4 regions of the Bacillus sp. WC2503 genome follow, and region 1 is predicted to be linked to each of the others. Evidence: riboswitches for the same ligand, from Rfam matches in the RefSeq annotation. Region 1 holds a riboswitch; each other region holds the start of a gene.
The links. Region 1 has a riboswitch for S-adenosylmethionine ahead of mtnK (S-methyl-5-thioribose kinase). Riboswitches for the same ligand answer to the same signal wherever they lie in the genome.
Positions count from the first base shown of each region.

Region 2: linked by a shared signal. The riboswitch ahead of ACUN26_RS24995 (peptide ABC transporter substrate-binding protein) and the one ahead of mtnK (S-methyl-5-thioribose kinase) in region 1 are both predicted to bind S-adenosylmethionine.
Region 3: linked by a shared signal. The riboswitch ahead of ACUN26_RS09975 (ECF-type riboflavin transporter substrate-binding protein) and the one ahead of mtnK (S-methyl-5-thioribose kinase) in region 1 are both predicted to bind S-adenosylmethionine.
Region 4: linked by a shared signal. The riboswitch ahead of ACUN26_RS25970 (cyclase family protein) and the one ahead of mtnK (S-methyl-5-thioribose kinase) in region 1 are both predicted to bind S-adenosylmethionine.

Region 1 is NZ_JBQYMD010000001.1:3,293,928-3,300,060, reverse strand. It holds gene ACUN26_RS16780 (carbon-nitrogen family hydrolase) at 1-572, shown strand, start outside; SAM riboswitch class I at 645-785, shown strand; gene mtnK (S-methyl-5-thioribose kinase) at 876-2,057, shown strand; gene mtnA (S-methyl-5-thioribose-1-phosphate isomerase) at 2,054-3,115, shown strand; gene ACUN26_RS16765 (YvrJ family protein) at 3,182-3,343, shown strand; gene ACUN26_RS16760 (3-hydroxybutyrate dehydrogenase) at 3,462-4,238, opposite strand; gene ACUN26_RS16755 (PadR family transcriptional regulator) at 4,372-4,701, shown strand; gene ACUN26_RS16750 (DUF1129 domain-containing protein) at 4,701-5,468, shown strand; gene ACUN26_RS16745 (DUF1129 domain-containing protein) at 5,482-6,133, shown strand, end outside.
Region 2 is NZ_JBQYMD010000001.1:4,825,234-4,831,366, forward strand. It holds gene ACUN26_RS24995 (peptide ABC transporter substrate-binding protein) at 304-1,944, opposite strand; SAM riboswitch class I at 2,078-2,182, opposite strand; gene ACUN26_RS25000 (aldo/keto reductase) at 2,337-3,170, opposite strand; gene proC (pyrroline-5-carboxylate reductase) at 3,172-3,975, opposite strand; gene pnuC (nicotinamide riboside transporter PnuC) at 4,173-4,823, shown strand; gene ACUN26_RS25015 (GRP family sugar transporter) at 4,891-5,742, opposite strand; gene modB (molybdate ABC transporter permease subunit) at 6,043-6,133, opposite strand, start outside.
Region 3 is NZ_JBQYMD010000001.1:1,953,224-1,959,356, forward strand. It holds gene ACUN26_RS09955 (peptidoglycan D,D-transpeptidase FtsI family protein) at 1-1,545, shown strand, start outside; gene lepB (signal peptidase I) at 1,622-2,152, shown strand; gene ACUN26_RS09965 (macrolide family glycosyltransferase) at 2,406-3,584, shown strand; gene ACUN26_RS09970 (aspartate/glutamate racemase family protein) at 3,634-4,317, opposite strand; SAM riboswitch class I at 4,469-4,584, shown strand; gene ACUN26_RS09975 (ECF-type riboflavin transporter substrate-binding protein) at 4,724-5,272, shown strand; gene ACUN26_RS09980 (ABC transporter ATP-binding protein) at 5,283-6,133, shown strand, end outside.
Region 4 is NZ_JBQYMD010000001.1:5,021,016-5,027,148, forward strand. It holds gene ACUN26_RS25960 (ATP-binding protein) at 1-912, shown strand, start outside; gene ACUN26_RS25965 (hypothetical protein) at 1,143-1,523, shown strand; gene ACUN26_RS25970 (cyclase family protein) at 1,552-2,184, opposite strand; SAM riboswitch class I at 2,270-2,382, opposite strand; gene ACUN26_RS25975 (PRK06851 family protein) at 2,533-3,642, shown strand; gene ACUN26_RS25980 (nucleotidyltransferase domain-containing protein) at 3,754-4,536, shown strand; gene ACUN26_RS25985 (MFS transporter) at 4,653-5,954, opposite strand; gene ACUN26_RS25990 (FAD-dependent oxidoreductase) at 6,097-6,133, opposite strand, start outside.

The DNA of each region.
Region 1 (6,133 bases):
GGTCGAAGCAATATGGTGTACATATTGTTGGTGGTTCTATAGCAAAGCAAACAGAGCAAGGGGTTACCAATACAATGTATGTCGTAAACAACGAAGGAGATCTAGTCAATGAATATAGTAAAGTACATTTATTTCAGCTTATGGATGAACACAAATATTTAATGGCGGGTAATAAAACAGGTGAATTTAAACTAGATGATATCGAGTGCGCTGGCACAATTTGCTATGATATTCGTTTTCCAGAATGGATGCGCGTTCATACTGCTAAAGGGGCAAAAGTTTTCTTCGTTGTAGCAGAATGGCCATTAGTTCGTTTAGCACATTGGCGTTTGCTATTGCAAGCAAGAGCAGTTGAAAATCAATGTTATGTTGTTGCATGCAATAGGTCAGGAAAGGATCCGAATAATGAGTTTGCAGGTCATTCTCTAATTGTGGATCCTTGGGGTGAAGTCGTGGTAGAGGCAAATAAAGAGGAATCCATTTTATTTGGAGAACTTACATTCGAAAAGATTAAAGAGGTACGTAAAGGAATTCCAGTTTTTGCAGATCGCCGTCCAGAACTATACAAATAAAATATTGACAAGTGATTTTTATTCTTGGTATAGTCTTCAACATAAAGTTAAAAATTCTAAAAAATTATATAACTCTTATCAAGAGCAGGTGGAGGGATTTGGCCCGATGAAGCCCAGCAACCGACCGTAATACCATTGTGAAATGGGGCGTTTATGACGCCAAAAGGCACGGTGCTAATTCCAGCAGAAAGTAAAATTTCTGGCAGATAAGAGGGGAGAAGATAAACTTCAAACCTCTTTCTTAGTGGAAAGAGGTTTTTCTGCGTTAGAAAAACCTCTGAATTTAAAAAGGAGGAAAAGACGATGGGATATTATTCATTAACAGAAGTAACAGCTGTACAATATGCGAAAGAACATGGATATTTTGACAAGAAGGCGAATGTAGTTTGTCATGAAATAGGAGATGGAAATTTAAATTACGTGTTCAAATTAGTTGATGGAGAGAGATCAATTATAATAAAACAAGCACTTCCATATGCGAAAGTAGTTGGTGAGAGCTGGCCGTTGTCTATAAAAAGAGCGACGATTGAAAGCAAGGCATTAAAAATTTTTGCGAAGTATGTACCAGATTATGTTCCGGTAGTGTACAGTCATGATGAAGAGTTAGCAGTTACAGTAATAGAAGACTTATCAAGACTAACAATTACAAGAAAAGGATTAATAGATGGAGAAGGATATCCACTTTTATCCCAGCATATCGGTCGTTTTCTAGCACATGTTTTATTTTATACTTCAGATTTCGGTTTACAGTCAGAAGAGAAAAGGATGCTAGAAGGTACATTTGTAAATCCAGACCTTAGTAAAATTACAGAAGATTTAGTTTTTACGGATCCGTTTGGACATTACGATACGAATGATTATGAGTCAGATTTACAGTCAGTGATTGATGAACTTTGGAGTGACAAAATTTTAAAACTAAAAGTAGCACAATATAAATATAAGTTTTTAACGAGAAAAGAAGCGCTTATTCATGGTGATTTACATACTGGTAGTATTTTTTCATCACCTTCTGAAACGAAAGTGATTGATCCAGAATTTGCAACGTACGGTCCATTTGGCTTTGATATCGGTCAATTTATCGCAAATCTATTATTAAATGCTTTATCGAGAGAAGAAGAAAAGAGAAGTGTACTATTTTTCCATATAGAAAAGACATGGAGTTATTTTGTAGAAACTTTTACGAAGTTATGGATTGGAGAAGGGGTAGAAGCATATACGAAAGAAAAACAATGGTTACCAATTATTTTGCAAAATATCTTTACTGATGCCGTCGGATTTGCCGGATGTGAACTGATTCGTAGAACAATTGGTTTAGCTCATGTAGCGGATTTAGATGAAATAGCAAATAAAGAAAGAAGAATTCAAGCTAAGAAGCAAGCGCTGTACTTAGGAAAAGAACTAATAAAATATGAATCTAAGTGTGCTGATATTCAACTGTTTCGAACATTATTTCAACAGACAGTTTCAGGAGGCATAAAAGCATGAGTACATTTGTAACTGTTCCGAGGTCTGTAAGTTGGAAAGGTGATGCAATTGCGGTATTAAATCAAACAAAGTTGCCGTATAGTACAGAATATAAAACGTTGACGACTATTGAAGAGGTATGGAAAAGTATTGTAATGCTAGAAGTACGCGGAGCACCCGCAATTGGAATTGTAGCAGCATTTGGTTTGGCGCTTGCATCAAAAAAATATAACACGATACATATTGAAGAATTTCAGAAGATATTTAATAGAGATTGTAACTATTTAGGGACATCACGACCGACGGCAGTGAATTTGTTTTGGGCAATTGATCGTATGAGAGAATCTATTCGAGAGATTATTACAATAAAAGAAGCGCAAAAAACATTAGAAGAAGAAGCGCTTCGCATTCAGCAGGAAGATGAAGAGGTATGCCGGAGTATTGGGGAACATGCGTTAACATGCTTTACAGACGGTGATAACATTTTAACAATTTGTAATGCTGGAAGTATTGCAACTGCAAGGTATGGTACTGCATTAGCGCCGTTTTATATCGGGAAAGAAAAAGGTGTACACTTACATGCGTATGCATGTGAAACGAGACCGGTTTTACAAGGTGGCCGTTTAACGACATGGGAGTTAAAGCAAGCGGGTATTGATGTGACGCTTATTACAGATAATACGGCAGCTCATGCAATTCGTACGAAAGAAATTGATGCAATTATCGTAGGGGCAGATCGAATTGTCGCAAATGGAGATACGGCAAATAAAATCGGAACAATGAATTTAGCTATATTAGCAAAGTATTTCGAAATTCCATTTTACGTTGCAGCTCCGTTATCTACGTTTGATATTACGAAACAAACAGGTACCGAAATTGTTATTGAAGAAAGAGATGAAACAGAAGTTACGAAAATTTTTGGCAAACAAGTGGCACCGATTGGTACAGATGTTTATAATCCTGCATTTGACGTAACACCGCATGAATTAATTACAGGTATTATTACTGAGAAAGGTATTATACGTGGAGATTATGAGCGAGAAATTGCATCATTATTTGAAAAACAAGCTAATACATAATAGCTTGTTTTTTATGCCTAAATGTGCCTTTTCCCCTTATTTATATAATGAAAGGAGGAGAGAAGGATGGAAGAGTGGATCGGGATGATAGGTAATGTAGGCTTTCCAATTGTTGTAACATTATATTTACTCCATCGGATTGAAAGTAAATTAGATGGGATAACTGTTGCGATAGAGAAACTGCCACAGCAATTACTAAAGTACGATGATCCTCGTGATAAAAAATAAAGTTTGCTCTTCGTGAGCAAACTTTATTTTTTTATCACGCATTAACTGCCCGTAAAAGCCCGATTGGTGAGGGCTACGAATCAGTGGGGGATGAAGCCCCACTGATTAAAGTTTCACTTTATTGAGCAATATAACCACCATCGATAACGACAGCTTGACCAGTTATGCCTTTTGCTTTTTCACTCGCTAAAAACATAGCATAATCAGCAATTTCTTGTACTTGTAATAAACGTTTTTGTGGTACAAGTGGATAAATGACATCTTCTAAAACATTTTCAAGCGGTACATTTCGTGTAGTAGCTAAGTCTTGTAGTTGATTACGTACAAGAGGGGTATCGACATAACCAGGGCAAAGTGCATTAACAGTAATTCCATGGGTAGCACCTTCTAATGCGGCAACTTTTGTCAGTCCAATTACGCCATGTTTTGCGCTATTGTAGGCAGCTTTTCCGGCGAATCCGACAAGGCCATTAATAGAAGCGACGTTAATAATCCGGCCGTATTTTTGTTTTTTCATAATAGGAAAAGCGTGTTTGATGGCGATAAATGGAGCGATTTGCATAATTTTAATAAGAAGCTCGAATTTCTCAGTTGGAAAATCTTCAATCGGTGAAACATGTTGCATTCCTGCATTGTTAATTAATACGTCTAATGAACCGAAATGACTAACTGTTTGAGAAAGCGCTACTGTAATTTCTTCTTCAGATGTAACGTCACATTGTAAACCGATAGCTTGAAAGCCTTCTTTTTGTAATTGCTCAGCAGCTTCTTTCGCACGATCTTCAAGGCGATCAGTAATAACAACTTTTGCGCCTTCTTTTGCAAAGGTATTCCCCATTTCATAACCAATACCACTCGCAGCACCTGTTAAAAAGACAACTCGATTTGTAACCATGATGAAAAACACTCCTTCATAATAAAAGTTCCCTCATTGCTCTATTTAGAGGGGGAACTACGAAATTCCTGCAAACATTTGGAAAAAATCCTCCCACTATCTTGTAAAACAAGATAGTGGGAGGATTTCAATTATGTCGACAAGTCAAATGCTGAAAGGGATTTTAGAAGGATGCTTACTTGCTATTATTTCTGAAGGTGAAATATACGGTTATGAAATGAGTGAAAAGCTAGCGAAGTATGGTTTTACAATGGCGAGTGAGGGAAGTATTTATCCGTTGTTAATACGGATGCAAAAAGAGGGGCTAATATCAAGTGTAATGAAGGAATCTCCATCTGGTCCAAAAAGGAAGTATTATACGTTAACAGAAAAGGGAGAAGATGAACTGGATGAATTTATGGGTCGCTGGGAAGCGATGCAAAGTAGTGTAGAACGTCTACTTGAAGGGAAGGGAAGAAAATAATGCTATCAAGTGAAGCACAAAAGTTTTTGTTAGATATGAGATTGTTTTTGACCGCAAAGAGTGTGAAAGAAAGCGATATGGAAAGCTTTTTAGAAGATGCAGAGTTGCATTTAATAGAAGGTGAGAGTGACGGGAAAAGTGTAGAAGAAATTTTTGGAAGTTCGCCGAAAGAATATGCTAATGAACTTGTAAAAGTGATGGAAAGAGATAGACAGGAAACGTGGAAGCAAATTGGTTTTACAGTAATGAATATCGTAGCATTTTGGATTATTGCTTCTATTTTAATAGTGAATAACGGAAAGTTACAAATTTCACTTATTCAGTGCATTGGTTATAGTTTCACATTAATGTTAGCTGTGTTAGGCCCTAATTTTTTGCTTCGTAAAATGACCTTTGTAACAAGCTTTACAAAAACGTGGTTTTCTATGTGGTCTTTAGTCATGATTGCTCCAATGTTTTTATTAGGAGTTGTTACGATATTAGATGTAATATATCCTACAAAGATGGTTACATTCACCCAAATGCAAAGTTATATGTTAGCTGGTGGGATCTTTATCATGACAGTAGCTATAAACATGTATTTTGAAGGATGGTTTAAAAACTTATATTTAATTATTCCTCTTTCTATTATGTTAGTATTTCAAGCATTTACATCAGAAGATCTCATGCCAATGTTATTTCAGATTATATGTTTATACGGAAGTTTATTTATTTTAATTTTCGTTGAAATTATGATGAAGACGAATAGAAGAGAAACGGTTAATTAAGGGAGGGGTTATAATGAAGGTTTCTAAAGAAGGAGAAGAGTTTTTAATCGATACGAAAGTATATTTAATAACAAAAGGGATTAAAGAAGAAGATGTGGACGCTTTTCTAGAAGATGCAGAACTTCATTTAATAGAAGGTGAAAAAAAGGGGAAGACGGTAAGTGATATATTTGGTGATTCACCAAAAGAGTATGCAGAAGAATTGGTGAAAGAGATGGAGAAGGATAAAAGCGGGAGTATAAAAAGTATTTTAGGAATGATTATTGGTATTGGTGGATACTGGTTAGTTACAAATATTTTATTTGAAAGTCCGAATCATGAATTTACATTAACGAATGTACAATTGATTGGATACCCAATTGTTTTAATGATTACTATTGTGGGTATTATTTTTGCTTTTAAGATGTCATCATTTAAAAGCAAAATAAAAGAATTTAGCATTATTTATGTAGCAGCTTTGCTACCAATTTTATTACTAGTATTATTAATGTTTATGAATAAATGGTATGGGACACCTGTATTGCAATTAACTACTATACAAAGTTACATACTAGCTGGAATTGTCTTATTAGTATTGTTAATTGGGGAAGCGTACATACTTGGATGGATTGGAATGCTAGTTGTTATTATACCGCTATTAATTATGTTTGTATTTAAAGAATTAG
Region 2 (6,133 bases), 1.5 Mb from region 1:
GTATAAATATTTGTTTATAGGTAATCATGTGTTCTATATGTATATACATGTTGAACTATAATGTATCGTCATATGTTTCAACATAGTAGATATTATATTTTGATGGTTAAATATTTCGTTTCTTTGATTATTTAGAATATTAACACCAGAAAGAACTATATGTCAATAATAAAAACAAAGCGTTAATTTCTTGGAATAATATATTGAAAAAGTAGATTCACTCATATTAAGGAATCTACTTTTAATATATTTTGTCAAAAAAACAATGGGAGTTGGTGGAAATACGTTGTTTAAAGTTTCACTTTATTTTTCAATTTTTGCCCATTTGAAGTTTAATTGACCTGCAAAGTCTACTTGTACAATGCCTTTCACATAAGATTTCTCTAAATAAGATTCGCCTTTTTGGTAAAGAGGAGCAATAACAGAGTCTTTAAATAATATTTTCTCTGATGCTAGTAATGCATCAAAGCGGGCTTTTTCATCACCAGCTAAAGTAGTTTTCACCTTTTCAATTGCTTCGTCGAACTCTTTATTAGAGTAATGATCTAAGTTGTAAGGGTTATTCGTTGTAAACAATTCAAGGAATGTAATTGGATCAGCAAAGTCAGGGCTCCAACCATCAATTCCGATTTCGTAGTCACCTTTTAATAAGAGTGAAACTTGTTGTTTACGTGGTTGCGGTTTTATATTTACTGTTAAGCCCTCTAAATTCTTTTCTAATTGACCTTTTAGAAACTCACCAGTCTTCTTCTCAAGGTCACCGTCACTTGTTAATAATTCTAATGTTATCTTTTCAGAACCTAGTTCTTTTTTTGCTTTTTTCCATAATTCTTGTGCAGATTTCGTATCAACTTTTGTTAAATCGCCGTTTGTAGCACGGAAGTCTTTTCCATCAGGACCTTTTGCAAAGTTTTTTGGCACAAGACCAAAGGTTGGTGTAGAGCCATCATTTAATAACGTATTGACAAAGGACTTTCGATCAATCGTTTGATCAATTGCTTGGCGTGCAGAAACGTTTTGAAGTACTTTGTTTTGTTGATTCATACGTAAAAATTGTACCCCTACGTTCGGACGTTCTTTAAAATTAGCATCCTTTTTATATTTATCAACGAAGTCAGATGTTAGTTTTATACGGTCTAATTGTTTAGATTCGAATAAATTTACTTCTGTTGATTTTTCTTTTACGATGTTGAAATTGATTTCTTCGATTTTGACAGTATCTTTATCCCAGTAGGTAGGGTTTTTCTTAAATTTAAAGCTTTGTTCATGCTTCCAATCACTTAGTGTAAAAGCTCCGTTATACAAAATTGTATTATCTTCTAAAGCGTACTTATCACCTTGTGTTTTAAAGAATTCCTCGCTAATTGGTAGAAATGTTGGGAACGCCGTTAAGCTAATAAAGTACGGAACAGGACGCTCTAATTCTACCTCAAACGTATAGTCATCAACTGCTTTTACACCAAGTTGATCGGCTGGAAGCTCTTTGTTGTTAATTTGTTTTGCGTTTTTAATATCAAAGAATAAAAATGCATATTCAGAGGCTGTTGCTGGATCAACAGCTCTTTGCCAGGCGAAGACGAAATCTTTCGCTGTAACAGGAGTACCGTTTGACCATTTTGAATCTCGCAGGTGGAATGTGTACTTCGTTTTATCGCCACTTACTTCATGGGATTTTGCAACGCCAGGGACAGGTTTGTTACCTTCACCAAGATTATACAAACCTTCAAATACGTTTCTCATTACTTGACCGGAATCAGTATCTGTAGCACGAGCTGTATCCATTGTTCGTATTTCAGAAGGTGAAGATAAGTTTAAAACCTGTTTACTAGATGCCTCGTCTTTTGCATTTGCTCCGCTAGCTTCGTTTTTATAACTACCGCAACCAGTTAATAAAATACTTACTCCTACAACTGATGCGATACCGGGTACAAACTTCTTTTTCATTTGATTTTCCTCCTAAATAATTAAGTTTGGATGATGATGAGGGAAATGAAAAATAAAAAAATCCCTCTTTTCTGATTGAGAAAGAGGGATTTTCACATACAAGTTATGTACCCGTATATAAACGAAGTCCCTCATTCTATCTTTCAAGCATAAAGCTTGCAGGAAGTGGCACAGTATTCAAAATGAACCTGCTGCCGAGGTTTCAAAGGGCCAGTCCCTCCACCTCTCTTGATACAATGAGTAAACGAATGAATTTTATTAATTTTTGTGTTTCTTTGATAATTCAAAATCTTACACCTTGGATAATGAAGTGTCAATCAAATGAAATATAGTTTAAATTTTCAGTTTTTTTAAAAGTGAAAAAACCACTGCACATGGCAGTGGTTTTTCTGCTAGAAGTTAAAGTTATCTGGATCTGGACCGACGCGATGATTTTCATTCAAAGCTTGAATTGCTTTCATATCATCCGAGCTTAATTCAAAATCAAAGATGTTTGCATTTTCAATAATGCGGTGCTCTTTAATTGATTTAGGAATCGTTACAACTTCATTTTGTAAATCCCAGCGTAAAATAACTTGTGCAGTTGATTTACTATATTTTGTCGCAATTTCTTGTAATGTTGGATGATCCAGTAGTTGCCCTTGCATTAATGGTGACCAAGCCTCGAGCTGGATGTTATGTTCTTTACAGAAAGCATGTAATTCTTCTTGTGCTAAACGAGGGTGGTATTCCACTTGGTTGACCATTGGCTTAATTTCAGCAATTTCAAATACGTCTTGTAAGTGGTGAATGTGGAAATTACTCACACCGATAGCACGAACACGACCATCTTTATAAAGCTTTTCTAACGCTTTCCATGATTCAGTATATTTCTCTTTTACAGGCCAATGTACTAAATATAAATCTAAATATTCTAGGCCTAATTTCTCTAATGTAGTTTCAAATGCTTGAATTGTTGTTTCATAACCTTGATCGCTATTCCATACTTTTGAAGTGATAAATAGCTCTTCACGAGGAATATCAGATTCGCGAATTGCTTGACCAACGCCTTCTTCATTTTGATAGATTGCTGCAGTATCGATGCTGCGGTATCCGTTTTTAATAGCTGCTTTTACAGAATCAATTACTTCTGATCCGTCCTCTACTTTAAACACACCTAAACCGAACCAAGGCATTTTTACACCATTATGTAATGTTGTATAGTCTTTTAAACTTGTTAAATTCATATTATTTCCCCCTAGCTTTTTTATTTGTTGCTTCAACTGCTTGTTGAATGACTTCTGAAAAATTATTTTCATATAGAACTTTTAAGCCTTCAGCAGTTGAACCTCCTGGTGTTGTTACTTGTTCTCGGAGCATAGCTGGATCTTCGTTTTGTTGGAGCATAGCGGCAGAACCAGCAATCATTTGAATGACAAGGTGGTTTGCCGTTTTCTCATCAATTCCATAGTTTTTCGTCGCTTCAATTAAACCTTCAGCAAAGTGATAGAGAAAAGCAGGTGCACTACCAGTAATGGCGGTAAGTTGATGAACTTCCTCTTCAGTACAAAACTGTGAGGTACCAATACCTTTTAAAAGGAGTTGTAGCGTTTCTTGATGCGTTTCACCTACGGAATGTCCCGTCGTATATAAGGAGATGGACTTTCCGATTTCGGCAGCTGTATTTGGCATAATCCAGGCAACAGGTGTCCCTTGAGGAAGCCGTTTTTCTAAATAAGATGGTCCAATTCCGGCAGCAACGGTCACAACGAATTGCTCAGTTAGAAGAGGAGATAACTCCTGTAATAACTGTTCATGTGCAGCTGGTGGCATTGCTAAAACAATCGTATCAACGGATGTAATATGCTGCTTCCAGTCTGTAGTGATGGACACATTATATCGCCCTTGTAATTGTTCTAGTTTTTCTATGTTGCTTCGGTTGGAAACGATAATTTCTTCGATATATTCTTTACTCGTTTTAAGTAACCCGGAGAAGATAGCTTCTGCCATACGACCGGCACCAATAAATAAAATTCGATGTTTAGTAAGCATATCCTTTATTCCCTTCTAGTAGAGATATGTTATAAAAAACGATACCATTTTTAAGAGAATTTTGTAAAAAGAAAAGACTTACCGTATATGGAATAGATAATGAGGGGGTTTTTGAATAAGGGAATTCATGATAAAAATAAGAGGAGTTCCTTATACTGGTGATATGGAATTTATTACACATCTGGGGAGAGATAAATATGGTTAGAAGTCCACTTTTTTTACTCATTTCTAGTATTATTTGCGTATTGGTTGGATTTTACATTCAATCGAGTTATATTGAAATTTTCGCATCGGTTATGGGGATTGTTAATGTTTGGTTATTAGCAAGAGAAAAAGTATCCAACTTTTTATTTGGTATGATTACTGTTACATTATTTCTGTATATTTTCATTATACAAGATTTATATGCAATGGCAGTATTAGCAGTCTTTCAATTTATATTTAATGTATATGGTTGGTATTATTGGATTGCACGTAGTGGGGAAGAAGAGGTAAAAGCAACTGTCCGTTTAGATTTAAAGGGGTGGACCTTTTATATAATTTTTATTTTAGTTGCTTGGGTTGGTTGGGGCTATTATCAAGTCCGTCATTTAGAATCGACAAGTCCATATTTAGACGCTTTAAATGCTGTATTAGGAATAGTAGCTCAATTTATGCTAAGTCGAAAAATCTTAGAGAACTGGCATTTATGGATTTTGTATAACGTAGTTAGCATTGTAATTTATATTTCCACTGGTTTATATGTCATGCTAATACTAGCTGTTATTAATCTCTTTATATGTGTAGCTGGTTTGCTAGAGTGGAAGAAGAACTATAAAGGACAAGTGCGTGTAAATAATTATATTTAGAAAATAATTAAAATCGAAAAAACCCCTGGGACACATATGCCTCAGGGGTTTTTAATAGAATATAAGTTTATGCTTTTGTTAGACCAAGTAATACAGCGCCGCCGATAATTAAAACACTACCTAGTGCAATAAAGATCAATTGACGTTTTGTTTTCTTTTCACCTAAGAAGACAATCGCACCGAATGTTGAGATAACGATTCCAGTTTGAGATAATGGGAAGCTTGTCGCTACTCCGACACGTGGTAATGAAAGAAGTAAGAATAAGTTTCCTGTTCCCCAAAGTAAACCAGATAAAGCATTACGAATTGCATATTTGTTAAATGGCTTATGTTTAGATGTCAGTACAACCGCACCGACAAACATACCAACTGCTTGTGGTAAAATAGCAGACCAACCATCAATGTTATACCAACGAATAATAATTACATATACAAGATAGCCGAAAGTAGAAACAATTAAAGTAAGAAGTCCTTTTTTCAATTGTCCTGGTGGCTGTGCATTTTCTTTATCATCTAATGATGTGAATACAACGCCAACTACGATTAATAGGATTGCAATCGTTCCCATAATGATCGTTGTTGTAGTAGTCCACTCGCGGAAAGCGATAACTCCAAAGATAGAAGTTGCAACAAGTTGCATACCAGTAGAAATCGTTACAGTAGTAGAAACACCTAACTTTTCAACTGTTTTTAATTGGTTTACTTGTCCTAAAGCCCAGAATACACCTGAAATAAAACCAACAATCAAGATTGTCATTGTTAAAGCTGGTTGAGTAAATACATACATAACTGTTGCGAAGAATAGAGCACCGATTGTCATACCTACCGTTTGGCTATATGCACCACCGCCCATTTTTACGCTTACTAATAAGATGTTTCCCCATGCAATTGCAGGAAGAAGCGCTAATAAAATGTCCATTACAAGACTCCCTTCGGTTTGCTATACCAATATAATTACATATCGTTCTAACGATCGGTAATGCCCCACTAATAGAGTAGAAGATTACCGATCGCTAAAACAGGATGAAGAATTCACGATATAAATGCGTTTTCATTTCTTCATTTTTTCAAACACCTCCATATAATAACAGGAAATTGCCTATTTTAGAAAGTAAATTCAAATAGAATGTATATTTAAATAAAAGGTAAAATTCAGTCACTTTATATAGTATTTTTTATTTCCTAAGAAATAAAAAAGCAGCTTTTGTCGAAAGCTGCTTTAAGAATTAGTAATTCTTTTATTAATGAGCTGAATACATAGGAGAAATATGAGTGACATACTGATAGTGATAATTACAAGTGTCCAAGCG
Region 3 (6,133 bases), 1.3 Mb from region 1:
CAAATGGCTCCTCAAATTATTAAAAAAGATGTGAGTGAAAAGGAATATGCAAAAGTTAGTGAAAATTTAGGAAATCTTTCAGGGGTAGACGCATCGGTTGATTGGGAGAGACACTATGTAAATGATGGCTTATTTCGTTCAGTCCTTGGAAACGTTTCGAATGCTGATGAAGGATTGCCACGTGAACGATTAGATTATTATTTAGTGCGTGATTATAGCCGAAATGACAGGATAGGGAAAAGTTACATTGAGCAGCAATACGAGGATGTGCTTCACGGCTCGAAAAAAGAAGTGAGAAGTGTAGCTGATAAGCAAGGAAATACAATGAGAATGGAAACAGTTTCTGAGGGGAAAAGTGGGAAAAATTTAACGTTAACAATTGATATGGAATTACAGAAAAAAGTTGAAGAGAGCATAGAAAAAATATTAAAGGCATATAAAGGTTCAGAATCGATGTTAGACCGTGCTTTCGTTGTAATGATGAATCCGAAAAACGGCCAAGTATTATCAATGGCTGGGAAAAAGCTTATAGAAAAAGACGGAAAAACGGAAGTAGAAGATTATGCTTTAGGTACGATGACAAGTTCATATGAGCTTGGATCAACTGTTAAAGGTGCAACAGTATTAACAGGATTTGAAACGAAAGCTATAACACCAGGTACATATTTTTATGATGCACCAATGAAGTTTAAAGGAACTAAGGAAAAAAAGTCTTGGAAAGAGTTCGGAAATATTGATGATCTAAGGGCGTTACAAGTTTCTTCAAACGTTTATATGTTTAATACAGCATTGAAAATTGCAGGTGTAGATTATGTGAAAAATAGTTCGTTAAATATTAAACAGGAATATTTTGATAAAATGAGATATTATTTCAGGCAATTTGGATTAGGTGTTCCAACTGGTATTGATTTACCGAACGAAACAGCTGGACAAATTGGTAAAAAAGATAATCAACCTGGTTTCTTACTAGACTACTCGATTGGACAGTATGATACGTATACACCACTTCAGCTTGTACAGTATATTTCGACTATCGCAAACGGCGGTTATCGAATGAAACCACAAATTGTTCAAGAGATTAGAGAACAAACCGCTCAAAAGGATGAAATCGGTAAAGTGATGCATGCAATAGAACCTGTTGTTTTAAATAGAATTGATATGAAAGAAGAATATATCAATCAAGTAAAAGAAGGGTTTAGAAGAGTATTCCAAGAAGGGGATGGAACGGGAGTAAGGGCGTTCCAAAAAGCACCGTATAAACCAGCTGGCAAAACAGGAACTGCACAGACTGTATACGGTGGAGAAAGTGATATTGGGAGAAATGAGAAAGGCGATCGTAGAGAATGCTATAATTTAACATTAGCAGGATATGCGCCATATGATGATCCAGAAGTAGCATTTTCCGTTGTAGTACCATGGGTTATAAATGATAAGTCTGGTATTAACTCTGATATTGGGAAAGAAGTTTTAGATGCTTATTTTGATTTGAAAAATAAGCGATTAACTGGCGAAGCACCAAAAACTTATGACTCTAAAGAGAATTAATATATACGAAACGTCTCTAGCATTTATATGAACTAGAGGCGTTTTTACATACGAATAGGTTAGAAATGAGGTATATATGAAGCAATTAATTCTAAAAGATTGGAGAAAAATATGCAGCTATATTTTAATTATAATAGGCATTCTTTTTATTAATAAGTCATTTTTATTTTGTATGGTAGAAGGAATTTCAATGCAACCTACTTTGAATGAAAATAATCGAATACTAGTTAATAAGGCTAGTATCTATTTTTCTTCTTTTCATCATGGTGATGTTGTAATAATAAAAAAAGAAGACGAGCCTACATACTACGTGAAACGAATTATTGGATTACCAGGGGATAACGTACAAGTAAGAAACGATGTGGTATATATTAACGGCAAAAAACGAGATGAGTTGTATATACAGTTAGATATGTCACAAGTATCAAATCGTTTTTCAAACTTTAGAGAAATGAAAGTTCCCACGCATAAATTATTTGTGTTAGGTGATAATCGAAATCATAGTAAAGATAGTAGGAATACGCTTGGACTAATTGATGAGTCAAATATAATAGGTAAAGTAAAAATGGTATATTATCCATTTGATCAAATAAAATGGTTAAAATAATTCTATTAACTATTCACGTTTTATAAAATAATTCATATATTGATAGCATAGGACAAGCAGAAAAGCTTATCCTAACCTCACAGAACACTCCTTATCACAGTTAGGCATCTACTTATGTAGATGCCTTTTCCGATGAATAATAATTATTTATCAACCTAAAGTAGTAAGCAAATTGGGACTATTAGGGGAAGATTGCTTGTAATAATTACAGTACGATTAATAAGAACATTGAATTGTAAGGAGTGAGAAATACGTGTTGAATATTTTAATAGTTAATTTTCCTGCAGAGGGACATGTAAATCCTACATTAAGTTTAGTAAAGGCTTTTACTGAAAGAGGAGATAAGGTACACTATATTACAACGGAAAACTTTAAGGAAAGGCTTGAAGTTTTGGGAGCTATTGTACATACTCATCCGGATTTATTAAAGGAGATTTCTATTGATAATGAAACTTCCTATGGATTAACAACTTTCTTTCATGTACATGTTCAAACTTCTTTATATATATTAGAAATTACGAAAGAATTATGTAAAAGCATAAATTTTGATTTCGTAGTTTATGATATATTTGGTGCCGGAGAGTTAGTAAAGGAATATTTACAAGTTCCAGGCATAGTTTCCTCTCCTATATTTTTAATTCCACCAGAAGTATTGGAAACCTTGCCTTTTCATCCAAATGCAGAAAAACAATTCCAACCCGATGAACTCTCTGAAAAATTACTGTATCAAATGGAACATGAATTTGGAGTAAAGCCCAAAAATCATCTTCAATTTATGCAAAATAAGGGAGACATTAGTCTCGTGTATACAAGTCGTTATTTTCAACCTAATAGCGATTCGTTCGGAGAAAAGAATGTTTTTATTGGGCCGAGTATGATAAAGCGCAAAACAAATATAAAGTTTCCACTTGAATTGCTTTCAAAAAAGAAAGTTATTTATATTTCAATGGGAACACTTCTTGAAGGGCTCGAACCATTCTTTAATACTTGTATTGATGCTTTTTCAAATTTCGAAGGGATTGTAGTAATGGCGATCGGTGATAGAAATGATATTTCAAAAATTAAGCAAGCTCCAGACAATTTTATTATATCCCCTTACGTACCTCAATCAGAAATATTAAGTGAAGCAAATGTTTTTATTACACATGGTGGAATGAATAGTGTACACGATGCAATTCATTACAATGTCCCATTTGTGATAATACCGCATGATAAAGATCAACCAATGATAGCGCAAAGATTAACTGAACTTGAGGCAGCACATAGATTATTGAAAGAGCATGTTAATGTGCAAACTTTAAAAGAGGCGGTAACAGACGTTCTTTCAAATGAAAAGTATAAACATGGCATTCGAAAACTGAATGAAAGTTTTTTAGGGTGTGGTGGTTCCAAAAGAGCCATTGCAGTTATTGATGCTCTTTTAAATAAATAGTTCGGACAATATACAAGCATAGAGGCTCTACCTTTATGCTTGTATATTATTATCCAGCAAATTGTACAGCAGTATTTGCATGTAAAAAAGCAGTATCAAAAACAGGAACAGTAAGGTCATTTTGGGAAATAAGTAATGGTATTTCAGTACAGCCTAGTAATATACCTTCCGCACCGTTTTGAATTAATGAATTGGTAATTTGTATTAGTTTCTCTCTTGAAGTTTCTGAAATAATGCCTCTACTTAATTCGTTTAATATGACGTGATGGATAAAAGTTCTTTCTTCGTCATTTGGGATAATTGTCTCAATGTTATATTTTGCTAGTCGTGATGTATAAAAATCTTGTTCCATCGTTTGTTTCGTTCCTAATAGTCCGATACGTTTTATATTCTGTTCTACCATTTCTTTAGCACTTACATCACCGATATGAAGAAGTGGAATTGATATTGCTTGTTCTACTTCCTCAGCAAATAAATGGACTGTATTTGAACACATTAATAAACATTCCGCCCCGGACTTTTCAACCTTTTTAGCAACTGTGACTAATTCGTTTTTTACTTCTTCATATTGATGGTTTTGTAATAAAGTAGTTACTTCTCCAAAATCCATACTATATAAAACGAGCTTCGCATTTTGATCGTATTGAGAGAGTGTTAGCGTATTAATATGTTTATAGTATAGTGATGTAGATTCCCAGCTTAACCCACCAATTAAACCAATTACTTTCATCATACATTCCCCCTTGTAACAATTTCGAATCCATTATTTCATAATTCCGATAAGAATACAATGATTTAAATACACTATTTAATAAAAAATAAAAATAATTAGAAAAGTGTTGAAATTTATCTTTCTTAGTGCCATAATACGAATTACAAATTAATACTTATCCAGAGAGGTGGAGGGAACGGCCCTAAGAAACCTCAGCAACCCCTATGTGCATTCATAGGAAGGTGCTAATTCCGCAGAGGACACGATGTGTTTTTTGAAAGATAAGAGGATTCTTGCACGTGAAAGAAAATGACCTCTTATGTAAGAGGTCATTTTTTGTTGTATAGAAAGGGAGTGTCGATGCATAATTCATTATTAAAATAAATATAGAGTAATGAAAGCTGACTAATTTGAGAGGAGAATTGAAATGAACAAATTATCAACAAAGTTAGTAGTAGCAATCGGAATCGGAGCAGCTTTATATGGGATATTAGGACTTTGGGGATTTACTATTGCACCAAATACATTTATTAAACCTGGATTAGCTATATTAACCATTTTTGGAGCGTTATTTGGTCCAGTAGCAGGACTGTTAATAGGACTTATCGGTCATACCGTAACAGATACGATCTCTGGTGGGGGGATTTGGTGGGGCTGGGTTCTGAGCTCAGGAATTATTGGTTTTGCGATGGGGCTCATTCAAAAAAGAGGTGGGTTTAATGTGAAAAATGGGTCGTTTAGTAAGGGAGATATTTCTTATTTAGCAATTACTGGTTTAGTAGGTATTGTCATTGCTATTATATTTGCTGGGGTATTCGATATTATCGTGATGGGAGAACCGTTTGACAAAATTGTTATACAAGTATTAGGGGCAACCATTGCTGATGTTATTGTTTTCTTAGTTCTTGGATTACCGATTACAATTGGCCTAGCAAAATCGAATAAAAAACATACACATTTAAAAATTGAAAAGTAGGGATGTTAACATGCAACCAATTATTTCGTTTGAAGAATTCAGCTTTCAATATAAGCATGCTGCGCAGCCTACTTTGAAAGATATTACATTTCATATCAACCCTGGAGAAAAAGTACTAATTGCTGGACGAAGCGGTTCTGGGAAGTCGACATTAGCTCATTGTATTAATGGGCTAATCCCATTTTCGTATGAAGGGATTAGTACTGGTAACGTATTAATTGCTGGTAAAGACCCGAGGAAAGGCAGTATTTTTGAACAGAGTAAGCATATAGGAACAATATTACAAGATCAAGATGCTCAGTTTATTGGCCTTACAGTAGAAGAAGATGTCGCTTTTTATTTAGAAAATGAATGTGTAAATCAAGATGATATGAAAAAGAGTGTTGCAGACTCATTAACAAAGGTAAAGATGCATACTTTTCGTAAACAAAGTCCGCATGAATTATCAGGAGGACAAAAACAAACGGTTTCTCTTGCAGGTCTCTTAACAACAAATGCGGATATATTATTGTTCGATGAACCTTTAGCAAACTTAGATCCGCTAAGCGCCATACATACGATAGAACTTATGAAAGATATACATGCACAAACTAATAAAACAATTGTAATTATTGAACATCGAATAGAAGAAATATTAAAATTGGATTTAGATAAAATGATTTTAATTGATGAAGGTAAAGTCATTACGGTAGGGACTCCGGAAGAAATATTAGCATCAAATATATTGCCTCGTATTGGCTTAAGGGAGCCGATTTATATTGAAGCATTAAAGAGATTACATTTTGATAGTAATAATGCTGTAATATATCCACTGGAAAAAATTCAAAAGGAAAAAATTAGTGGCGTTTTAAAAGAATGGAT
Region 4 (6,133 bases), 1.7 Mb from region 1:
AGAGCTTTTGAACATGGTAGTATGGTAGAAATGTTATTAATTTTATTTGCACCGGTTTTCGTGAACAGAAAATATTTTTATTTAGTTTCCTTTAGTGTAATTGGAAAGTACGTACTTTTTACATTGATACTACAAGATCTAAAAGTTGTGATTCCGCTTGTCTTATGTGTATTCTATTTCATTATTTCACATTCTTTGTTGAAACGATTTCAATCTTATGTAAGAACGGTTGTTGAAATGATGAACAATATGAAAGAGACGGAAAATTTAGCTGTAATTGGGACTATGTCTACAACAATTGCGCATGAAATCCGAAATCCATTAACGGCTTTGAAGGGGTTTACGCAAATGCAAAAAGAAAGAAACCCTGAAGATATGATGAGCTATGAAATAATGTTACAAGAAATTGAGAGAATTAACGGATTTGTTAGCGAATTGATGTTATTAGGAAAACCGAAACCAACAAATTATGAATGGTGTAACATACGGGAAATCCTTTTATATGTTGTGCAGTTAATGGAAAGTTATGCGAGTCAATATAAAGTGAAAGTTTATTTGCAAATAGATGGAAACTTACCCGTTATAAACGGTGATGATAAACAATTAAAACAAGTGTTGTTAAATATTATTAAAAACGGAATAGAATCAATGCCAGAAGGTGGGGATATTCATATTCGGGCATATGAAAAAACTAAGGGGTATTTGTGTATTGCTGTCGAGGATCAAGGATTTGGTATAGAGGCAGGAAAATTAGAGAAGATTGGAAAGGCTTTTTACACAACGAAGGAGAATGGTACAGGGCTTGGTTTAATGATTACATATAAAATTATTAAAGAACATCAAGGGAGTATCACGATTCAAAGTAGTATGGGTGTGGGAACGAAAGTGGAAATTTATTTACCGACGATGTAGCGAAGTAGAAGAAAATATTTTTCAGAAAAGTGTTCTTCTTGTGTAAATATAAACATTTAATAAAATGTTTCAAGAAGGGTTTTTTTTATAAAATACTTCGTTTATAATGGAGGAAAATATCGACATGAGATTGGTTACTCATGTAACGGTTCGGTAGTGTTATGAAAAGAAAAGAAGGGGTGCCCGCGCATCCTTTTTTCTATGCAGATATGATGAAAGAGGTGGTATTGATGGAATTAACATTAAATTCGACTGTATGCTTACACACGATTCAATTTCGAAAAGAGCAAAAGAATTATATTGTAAAAGATACAATTACAGGAGAAAAATATGAAATGCCGCCACTTTGGATTGATGCATTGGCAATGATGCGTGACGGTTTTTTATTGGGAGAAATTGAGGAGAAATTAAAAGAAGAGTATCCAGCAGAAGAAGTAAATATACTAGCATTCACGAGGCAACTGTTAGAGCTAGAACTTGTTGGAATGGTAGATGGGGAAGAGATAGCTTGTACAAAGAAGAAAGAGAAAGATTATTTAGCTTGGGTACGTCCCCGGTTGGAACAATTTTTCCTTAATGTAAATAAAAAATATAGAAGCAAAGGTCAGTGATGATCTTTGCTTTTTTGTAGTCCATATTTTAAAAAATAACAGCGAATGCCCTTGCGAAAGCACCGTCACTATTTTTAATTTTTAAAGGTGCTGCTGAGAAAAAGAAACGTTTCGCTTTAATAGCATCTAGATTTGTTAAGTTTTCAATTAAGAAAATATTATTGCCTAACAGTATGTGATGAATGGGTGATGTTTCTGTCGTTACCTCATCGGGAGAAATAAAATCTAAACCGACTGATTTTACTTTTAATTCAACTAGTTCTTCAGCTAATTCTTCGGAAAGATAAAATGCTTCTTTCTCATAAGCTTCTGTATTCCATTTATTAGATAGATTAGAATGGAAAATGACAATATCGTCTTTTTTTATGTCGGCATTATGCAATACTTCTTTAGGGAGTTTTCTCTCTTGAACATGAGTGACATCGATGAGAACTGCTTCACCTACAAACTGATCAAGGGGCAATTGATCAATCGTTGTTGCACCAGAAATAAAATGCGCAGGAGCGTCGCAATGTGTACCGACATGAACGACCGAATGGAAATCTGTAACTTGATATCCTGTTTCTTCAACGCTTGTAATGGCTTCTAGTTGGATTGTTGGTGTTCCGGGAAATTGAGACATATTATTTTCAAACGTTTGTGATAGATCAATTACTTTCATTTTAAATACCTCCAATATATGTTTTTCAAATAATAAAAAGCCCATCTTTCATGATCAAGAAAGATGGGCTTTACATACTAGTTGCGTTTTATCTTCCAAAATGCAATGCATTTTGCAGGAATTAGCACCTATTCAGTTCTTATAAACTGAGGTTGCTGGGCTTCAAAGGGCCGGTCCCTCTGCCTCTCTTGATAAAGGTTTATTCAGTTTCGGAATTCGAAATATTCATGATATTTAAATTGTAATTCATTTCCTTTTTTCATGCAATACAAATTAGGTGTTCACCCAAATAAAGTTGCTCGCATATTGTAGCTTATGTAAGTAGACTGTTGCGAAGGAGTGAGTGCAGTGACAGGGAATGTGTTAAATTATTATGCTGGTGGTAATACAGCTAGAGGATTTCATAATTTATACGAAGAGAATTTAAAAGGGCTAGATAGGTTGTTTATTTTAAAGGGTGGTCCAGGAACGGGAAAATCTTCTTTAATTAAGGCAATAGGTCGTGAATGGGTTGAAAAAGGATATGATATTGAGCTTTTGCATTGTTCTTCTGATAATAAGTCGGTTGATGGGGTGATTATTCCAAAATTAAAAGTAGGAATTGTTGATGGAACATCACCGCATGTTATTGAGCCGAAAATGCCAGGAGTTATTGAAGAGTATATAAATTTAGGAGTTGCTTGGGACTCAGGTAAATTAAGAAAGCAGAAGGTAGAAATTGAACGGTTTGTATCAGAAGCGAGCAAGGCTTTCAAATCTGCTTACGGATGTTTTAAAGAGGCATTAGTTATACATGATGAGTGGGAGAAAATATATATTAATAACATTGATTTTAATAAAGCAAATGAACTAACAGATCAGCTAATTCAGAAATTATTTGCAGATAAAAAGGGGCAACAATCGATTGTGAAACATCGTTTTTTAGGAGCTGCTACACCGAAAGGAGCAGTTGATTTTGTTCCTAATTTAACAGAAGGATTGCCACATCGTTATTTTATAAAAGGACGCCCGGGCTCTGGAAAATCAACAATGCTCAAAAAGTTATCGAAGGCAGCAGAAGAAAAAGGTTTTGACGTTGAAGTATATCATTGCGGATTTGACCCGAATAGTCTTGATATGGTTATTGTAAGAGAATTAGGATTTGCAATTTTTGATAGTACCGCACCACATGAATATTTTCCAAGTCGCGTGGGTGATGAGATTATAGATATGTATGCTCTTATTGTTAAACCGGGGACGGATGAGAAGTATGCTACAGAAATTCGTGACGTTTCCATTCAATATAAAGCAAAAATGAATGAGGCGATGTCTTTCTTAGCAAAAGCAAAATCAGTTCGTGATAAATTAGAACGAATTTATATTGCTGCCATGGATTTTTCAAAAGTGGATGCATATAAAGAGGAAATTCAAAAAGAGTTTGAACGAATTACCGCTACTGTAATTGAAAAGAAAAAATAGTCTTTGTTAAACTGTCAGAAAAATTCTGGCAGTTATTTTAGTGTGTAGTAAAATTAATAGTATATTTGTCGAATTTCCAAGGAAATAATCAAAAAATGGGGATGGTATGAAATGAGAGAAAAAATTGAATTAGAGTTAGAAAGAATTGAAGAAGAGAATGATGTGAAAATTTTATTTGCAGTGGAATCGGGGAGTCGTGCTTGGGGATTTCCATCGAAAGATAGCGATTATGATGTTAGGTTTGTTTATATACATCCGGTAGAATGGTATTTATCAATTCATGATAAACGTGATGTAATTGAATATCCAATTAGTGATGACTTAGATATAAGTGGCTGGGATATTAAAAAGGCATTACAACTGTTTGCGAAGTCAAATCCAGCTTTACTTGAGTGGATTCGATCACCAATTTTTTATTCGAAAAACTCTAACTTTCCAGAGCAGCTTCAGCAAATGAGTGAAAAGAATTTTGATCCAAAAGCAACGATATATCATTACTTACATATGGCTTCAAAAAATTATCGTGAATTTTTGCAAGGCGAGAATGTAAAGTTGAAAAAGTACTTTTATGTATTACGTCCTATTTTAGCTTGTCAGTGGCTAGAAGAGAAAGGGACATTACCTCCAGTAGAATTTAATCGTTTGATTACAGAACTATCTATAGAACGTAGTGTATTGAATGAGATTGAGAAGTTGTTAATAAAGAAAAAAGCGGGTACGGAATTAGATGTTGGATTGAAAATTCAAGTGTTAAATCAATTTTTAGAAGAACAAATTGATTATTATCAGCAATACGTGAAAGGGATTGAAAAGGGATTAGGGATTGATATTGAGAGTTTGAATACACTATTTAGAAATATGTTGTTTGAAGTAAATAAAAAAGAGCACAAGTAAATTTGTGCTCTTTTTTTATCCCGCTATTTGTGGGAGCCTTACTGCCCGTAAACGCCTGATTGGTGTGGACTAATAATCAGCTGGGGATGCACCTCAACACTGATTAAAGTTTCACTTTATTTTGTAGGAATAAAGAAAACAGATATAGCTGCGATAAGACCTGCAAAAGAGAATAAGTAAAAATTCCATGCTAAGTCATATTGCATTGTCATAATAATACCGACAAGAATAGGTCCAGCAATTGCACCAACTCGGCCAAGTCCAAGTCCCCAGCCTAAGGAGGTAGCTCGTATATGTGATGGGAAGTATTGTGTTACATAAGCATTTAATATTTGAGTAATACCGACTGATCCAATTCCAGCAAGACCAATTAAAAGATAAATGATTGTAACAGATGGTTTAATTGTTAGTAGTCCAATACATATGGCTGCCATAAGATAGGAGATGCTAATAACAATTTTTGCTCCTATACGATCGGCAATCGCCCCAGCAAATAATGCGCCGATAGCTGCAGTAATATTTAGCATAAGTAGAAATGATAAACTAGATCCAAGAGGATATCCTGCCTGACGCATCATCTGTGGTAACCAAGTATTTAAACCGTATATTAAAAACATTCCCATTATATAAGTGATCCAAAAAAGTAGCGTTGCTTTTATGTATTCTTTTGAGAATAACGTAAGAAATCCATTTTTCTTTTGTATATTAGATGGTGCTTCAGAAATTTCATCTTTTACATGGAATTCAATTTGAAAGCGATTAAGAATTTTGTTCACTTCTTCTTGTCGATTCCGCGATAATAAAAATTGAATGGACTCAGGTAAATAAAGAATAATGAAAGGAATGAGGAGTAGCGGAATCATTCCGATGCCAAACATAATTCTCCATCCGAAATCTTCTAACATAAACATGGATAAAATAGCACCTAACACGATACCTAAAGGATAGCCGGTAAACATAAGAGCATAAATAAAAGATTGCCGTTTTTTTGATGAATATTCAACAGTAAGTGCGGAAGCCGTTGGGATAACACCGCCTAATCCGATTCCTCCGATAAATCGAGATAGCCCAAATACTTCAGGAGAAGGAGCAATTGCAGCTAAGCCCATTGTGATAGAAAAAAGAGCTAAACAGCATATAAGTGTCCACTTTCGTCCAATTAAATCTGTAATGGTTCCGATTAGAATAGCGCCAATAAACATCCCAAATAGAGCATAGCTGGCAATTGTTCCAGCTTGAGCTGGTGATAGTGCCCAGCTGTTGTCTTCTAAAAGCTTTGGCAGAACGGCACCGTAAATACCTAAATCATATCCGTCAGCTAGAATGGCGAGCCAACAAATAAAAACAACAAGTTTTGTAATAGAGCTTGAAAAGATAGTTTCTGTAGATTCTAGATGAGGTGGAGCAGAAGGTTGCATAGTATTCACCCCTTTTATTTGTAGATGAATATATTATTTTATTTACTGTTAATATTCCCCTTCTTATGTCGAAATTTATATGAAAAGGTGTCATGAAAAACAAAGAAGTTCAACAGGATTCTTGTTGAACTTCTTTGTTTTTTTATTCGTTATCAACTCGTTTTAATGGTTGATCTGCT